DNA from 2 places in the Alteromonas sp. B31-7 genome. Region 2 is predicted to be linked to the other one. Evidence: riboswitches for the same ligand, from Rfam matches in the RefSeq annotation. Region 2 holds a riboswitch; the other holds the start of a gene.
What was found. A riboswitch is a leader RNA that binds a small molecule or an ion and turns the genes downstream of it on or off. The one in region 2 is predicted to bind thiamine pyrophosphate.
Positions count from the first base shown of each region.

Region 1: it holds a riboswitch for thiamine pyrophosphate, as region 2 does, so the genes downstream of both, thiC (phosphomethylpyrimidine synthase ThiC) here and IUA53_RS14480 (TonB-dependent receptor) in region 2, are expected to answer to the same signal.

Region 1 is NZ_CP065233.1:117,870-121,298, reverse strand. It holds gene IUA53_RS00510 (TonB-dependent receptor) at 1-1,260, shown strand, start outside; TPP riboswitch at 1,339-1,450, shown strand; gene thiC (phosphomethylpyrimidine synthase ThiC) at 1,606-3,429, shown strand, end outside.
Region 2 is NZ_CP065233.1:3,337,661-3,341,089, reverse strand. It holds gene IUA53_RS14490 (GNAT family N-acetyltransferase) at 1-635, opposite strand, end outside; gene IUA53_RS14485 (acyl-CoA thioesterase) at 695-1,117, shown strand; TPP riboswitch at 1,278-1,383, shown strand; gene IUA53_RS14480 (TonB-dependent receptor) at 1,438-3,429, shown strand, end outside.

The DNA.
Region 1 (3,429 bases), 1.4 Mb from region 2:
GCCACCTACGACTACGAGTTTGATGCATTTACCTTCACCTCAGTGACAGATTGGAAAAACTTTACCCGCGTAATAGGGCTAGATTCGGACCAAACCGCTTCTCCTGAACTGATATTCCAATCCGACGGTGACATTACCCAGTTTAGTGAAGAACTTCGCTTAAATGGCAGCACCATGAACATGAAATGGGTAGCGGGGTTTTATTACCTAAACATTGATACCGAGTACCTACAAGGCTTGGCGGCAAGCCCAACCGGGGGCTACTTAGCGGGCGAAGAGCAAAACACGCTGGCCGATATCGCTACAGATTCATACTCGGTATTTGGCCAAATAGATTACGATTTGGACGACGACCTGGTGCTAGTAGCAGGCCTGCGATTAGTGCAAGAAAACAAGTCACTCGACGGCCAGCTTGTTCAAAATGCCAACCTGGACGACCGGGTTATTGAAGTGGATGACACTGCCACTCCCTTGGTTGACGTTGCCTTAGAAAACGACAAATTTATGTGGTCGGCTAAACTGCAACTCGATTACAAGCCAAATGAAGATACCTTGTTGTATGCCGGTGTGAACCGAGGCGTAAAAGCTGGCAACTTTAATGCGCCATTAGGCGGTGCGTTTAGTACTTACGACCCCGAAGTTCTGCTGGCCTACGAAGCAGGTGCCAAGTTGACCTTGATGGACGGTAAAGCACAGGTTAACAGTAGCGTGTTTTACTATGATTACGAAGATTACCAATCGTTTTCTTGGGTGAACAATGCTGGCGTTGTATTTAACGAACAGGCGCACTTCACAGGAGCGGAAGTAGAAATACTACTCAACCCCGTTGATGCATTAGATATTATGTTAGGCGCTTCTTATACCGATGCGGTGGTGGAAGACTTAGAAGTGGCATCTGGTATCTTCGTAGATACTACACCGCCTTACACGCCAGAATGGCAAGGTTCGGCACTCATTCGCTACACTTGGTCACTAGATAGCGGCTCAATTGCAGCACAAGCCAGTGGCTCTTACCAGTCAGAATCATTCCATAATGCGCGAAACTTTACCGCCCATACGATTGAAAGCCACTTCAAAGCAGATGCGCGGGTTACGTGGGAAGATACGCAAGGATTATGGAGCGTGGCGGCTTATGTGAATAACCTTACAGATTCTGATCATGAAATTATTGGTTTCGATGTATCAGGTTTCTACGGTACAACCCAAATGTCTTACGCCAAACCACGTACTTACGGCATTACAGTTAGACGTAATTTTTAAGGTGTGATATTCATCTAAAGCAGAATTCATAATTTAAACCATTGCCAATGGGTTGATTATGGATATATAGTAAAAAACAGTTACTTGTCGGAGTGCTTCACTGGAACCCCAGTAAGCTGAGACCGCGAAAGCGGGATCCGTTGAACCTGATCAGGCTAATACCTGCGAAGGGAACAAGAAAATAGGCTCTGCCATTTACGTATGCTTGTGTCCATTTTTGCACTAGCGCTACCGTAAAATGGCGGTTTATCACATAGGTTTCTTCAACACCTTAACGTGATATGCCCTATTCTCCTTCACTCCTGACAAGCATTTTTAAACCTAAAACATTAAGGCCAAAATGCTATGTCGACACGACGCGAACAGCGCCAGCAAGCGCAACAATTTATTAATGAACTCGCCGGAGAGGCGTACCCAAATTCTACCCGCCACTACCAAGTGGGCTCTTCAGATGACATCAAAGTAGCCATGCGACTGATTCATCAGCACGACAGTTTGGTAGGCGGAACAGAAGAAAACCCCTTATTTGAACCCAACCCGCCCATTCCGGTTTACGATACGTCAGGCCCTTATGGCGACCCGCAAAGCGCCATTGATGTTCACAAGGGTTTAGCGCCTCTGCGTAAAAATTGGATCGACAGCCGAGACGACACTGTCGAGCTTAGCGGCGTGACCTCTGCATTCGCTAAAGCGCGGGAACAAGATATTTTCACCGAAGATTTTCGCTTTGTTCGCGCGGCCAAGCCCAAAAAAGCCAAACCGGGTAAAAACGTCACTCAGCTACACTACGCTCGTCAGGGCATAATCACCCCAGAAATGGAATACATTGCTATTCGCGAAAACATGGGCAGGCAGGCCGTTCAAGATGAAGCGTTAACTCAGCAACATGGGGGCGAGAGCTTTGGCGCCAACATTCCAACCACTATAACGCCAGAATTCGTTCGACAAGAAGTGGCAGCAGGGCGAGCGATTATCCCCTGTAATATCAATCACTCTGAACTAGAACCCATGATAATTGGACGCAATTTCTTGGTGAAAATTAATGCCAATATCGGTAATTCGGCGGTGACTTCATCCATTGAAGAAGAAGTGGAAAAGCTGGTTTGGTCTACTCGCTGGGGCGCCGATACCATTATGGATTTATCCACCGGCAGAAATATTCATGAAACTCGGGAATGGTTGTTAAGAAATAGCCCAGTGCCCTTGGGGACAGTGCCCATTTATCAGGCGCTAGAAAAAGTGAACGGCGTGGCGGAAGATCTCACGTGGGAAATGTTTAAAGACACCCTTATTGAGCAAGCCGAGCAAGGCGTAGACTACTTTACCATTCACGCAGGCGTGTTATTAGAATACGTCCCTCTTACCGCAAAGCGGGTGACAGGCATTGTTTCTCGAGGGGGGTCTATTATGGCCAAGTGGTGCTTAAGTCACCATAAACAAAGCTTCTTGTACGAACACTTCAGGGACATCTGCCAAATTTGTGCACAATACGATGTTGCCCTGTCTCTAGGCGATGGCCTACGCCCAGGCAGTGTGGCTGATGCAAACGACGAGGCGCAATTTTCAGAACTACGTACCCTTGGGGCGTTAACCAAAATTGCTTGGGAATACGATGTTCAAGTCATGATTGAAGGCCCAGGTCATGTGCCTATGCACATGATAAAAGCCAATATGGAAGAGCAGCTTGCACATTGTCATGAAGCGCCCTTTTATACCCTAGGCCCATTAACTACAGACATTGCACCAGGCTACGATCACTTCACTTCTGGCATAGGTGCCGCCATGATTGGTTGGTATGGCTGCGCCATGTTGTGCTACGTAACGCCAAAAGAGCATTTGGGGCTTCCTAACAAAGAAGACGTTAAGCAGGGGTTGATTACCTATAAAATTGCCGCCCATGCTGCTGATTTAGCCAAAGGCCACCCAGGCGCGCAAATTCGAGACAACGCCATGTCGAAAGCGCGGTTTGAATTTAGATGGGAAGACCAGTTTAACCTTGCCCTTGACCCACATACTGCCCGCGCCTATCACGACGAAACCCTACCACAGGCTTCTGGGAAAGTGGCTCACTTTTGCTCTATGTGTGGCCCTAAATTTTGCAGCATGAAAATTTCTCAAGAAGTACGCGATGTTGCCAAACAAGCAGAACAAGACAAAGCACAAGGCATG
Region 2 (3,429 bases):
ACGGCCTTATTTTCTGTATTTTGTGACCATGCACCATAGGCCGTATGTTGCGAAGGCGTCATTACCTTGAAGAAGGCGGAATGAGGGACGTCGCTCATTTTGCTATTGTTGCCCCCGCATTGCTGTTTAATGGGGGCGAGGTATGTTTTGTTGGGACCCCATACGGAAATGTCTTTGCTGTGGTTGATGTAGTTTATCCACCGAGAAATACCGTGGCTTACCGTGCATTCAAATCCAAAAGACACTTTTTGTGCTGGCGGGGCTAAGTGCCACGTATCGAAATTGGGGCAGCACAGAATCAGGCACCCCCCGTATCGCAGTGTACCGGTGAGAGCAAGCACATCACTGGGAGAAAAACCATGGTGGCAGTACATCACCGCCACGTCGTACTCGTTACCTAAAAGGTGCTTTCTTAAGTTACTGTTCGCTTGAGCGCTGTCGGCAAGTTCATTATAGATGATGAAGGAAATGTCGAGGTCACTCTGTGCTTTTGTCGGCCGTTGCTCGAGTTGTTTCACTTTTTCTTGGCATGCCTCAAGGGTCCCCGTAATGACCAACATCCTACGATGGGTCATTTGCCATTGTTCAGTTAGGTAAGGGGAATATAGCCAGTCGTAAACAGAATTGTACGCCATAAAGAGCTTTTTTCGGTATAATCTGCGTCTATAGTAACGATTAATGCTAAGGAATTCGAATGCGCTTTTTGTCAAGACGCTTAGTTATGCCCAATGATTTAAATTATGCTAATTCTCTGTTTGGGGGGCGAGCGCTAGAATGGATTGATGAAGAAGCGGCGATATGGGCCATTTGTCAGCTAGAGACAAACTGCCTCGTCACTAAGCATATTGGCGAAATCAGTTTTGAGTCTCCTGCATTGCAAGGGGATATTGTTGAATTTGGATTAGAAACAAAAGCCGTAGGTAGAACGTCCATTACGGTAAGCTGTTTAGTTCGCAACAAAGCCACCAAGAAAACCATTTGTTTTGCAGATGATGTGGTTTTTGTCAAAGTTGATCCTGAAACTCGCCAGCCTACAGCACATGGTAAAACGCTAGAAGGGCTTAAGGCGCAAACCGACGATGAAGTTCGTCGCCTCAATTTAAATCTCGACGAATAAAAAAGGGCGATTAAAAAGAAAGTAACTTGCTTAACGTGTTTGTCGACATGATGGGACATACCGTTGTTCAACGAGTTACTGGTTAATTTTTCTGGTTGACCGAGTCTATTGAACTGGTAGACTCCCAATCATTAACGTTCCTAAGTTTTAGGTGCGTTTGTTTTATACCAAGGGGTGTCCGTTTTACGGTCTGAGATCCACATCAAGTGGGAACCCTTACACCTGATCCGGATAATACCGGCGTAGGGATGGTCGACAATACAGCCGTATCCTCTTTCGCTGAGCCCGGATCTTTTTTCTTACAAAGAACAAGAGATCCTATGTACAAGAACCTTTTTACTCTTACTCTCATTGCTAGTTCACTTTCTGCATATGCACAATCTACCGATGTGCAAAATATTGATGACGCTGACGCAAGTACTCATGACATAGAGCGCATCCTAGTAAGCGGCGATTTCAGAGAGGTAACGCTCGATCAACTCAGCGCTAGCGCAACCATATTGAATCAAGCACGTTTAAGTAGCCGTCAACCGTCTCATATTGACAGCGTATTAAATAGTGTGCCTAACGTTAACTTCAGCGCAGGGGCGTCCCGAGGCCGGTTTATTCAAATTCGGGGAATTGGTGAGCGAAGTCAGTTTGCAGAACCTATCAACCCATCTGTCAGTTTTATTGTTGATGAGTTTGATTTCTCAGGCTTAGCGGCAGCCGGCCTTATTTTTGATACCCAGCAATTAGATGTTTACCGTGGGCCACAAGCTACACTGTATGGTACGGGCGCCTTAGCGGGTGCGGTGAAGTTATCTAGTAATAAAGTAGGTAGTGAGTCGCCCAAGTATGTTGAGGCGCGGCTAGGCAGCAAAGACAGTTATCGGGTGGAAGCGGCGGCCGGCGATGATATTAACACCGATTGGGGATATCGGGTTGCGCTGGTTCACAATCGTAGCGATGGTTTCGTAGAAAACACCTATTTAAACAGAGACGATACAAACAATATTGATGAAACTGCCATGCGCTTAAGTGTGGAGGGTAATGCCGATGAGCGAACCACACTGGCGTTCACTTACCGTTGGTACGATATCGACAATGGCTATGATGCATTTTCACTTGATAATGATAATAAAACCTTATCGGACGAACCAGGTTTTGATGAACACCAAACCCATGCGGTCAGCGCGCGCTCTACCACTCGCACTCATGCAGGTGATTTCATTCTTATTGCCACTCATGCTTCTCACAATATTGCCTATGGGTATGATGAAGATTGGACTTACACCGGTTTTCATCCGTGGGGATATACTTCGTTTGACGCCTACTACAGAGAAGTCGAAACACAAACCGGAGAAGTGCGTTTTGTATCTTCAGAAAACGCAGCGTTATTGAATGGCAAAACCGATTGGACGATAGGCGCTTTCTACAAAGGCTCGGAAGAAGCGTTATTGCGTCAATACACCTATTTAGATGGTGACTTCAGGAGTGAATATACGCCCACCACGACCGCAATATACGGGCAGACCGACACGCGCTTAAGCGATAACCTGACACTAGTTGCTGGGTTAAGACTAGAAAACTATGACTTTGATTACGCAGATAACGACGGTTTAACGCGCGCATTCGATACCACCATGGTGGGAGGCAAGCTAGCGCTTCAATACACGCAAAATGATCATTTTTATTATGCGAGTGTTTCTAGAGGCTTTAAAGGTGCAGGCTTTAATACCGACAGCAGAGTAAGCGACGAACAACGGTTTTATGATGAGGAATATAACTGGAACTATGAAGTTGGGGTGAAAGGTCCGCTATTGAGTGATGTGTTAAGTGCCCGCGCCGCTATTTTCTATATGGACAGAACAGATACACAGATCAGTGATTTTGATGTCATTACTCGTGACGACGGTACTGCAGGCTTCGTGGATATTATCGATAATGCAGATTTAGGCACAAATAAAGGGGCAGAACTTGAACTCGTTTGGTTAGCGCTTGAAAACTGGCAACTCAATGCAAGTGTTGGATATTTGAGTGCCACCTTCGAAGGTTATACGTTGGCTGATGGCACACAAATAAACGAGCAACGTCAAGCTCAATCTCCAAAATGGACTGCTAACCTTTATAGTGAGTATGTACTAACGGATAGTATTACTTGGCGCGTCGATGTTGATTACAAAGACACGTATCGTTTCTCTGATGGTCATGACGTCATGGCGCCATCTACCACCTTGGTCAACTCAGAACTGTTAATTGAAAACGGACCATGGCAAACATCGTTGTGGATTCAAAACGCATTCGATAGAACCTACTACACCCGAGGTTTT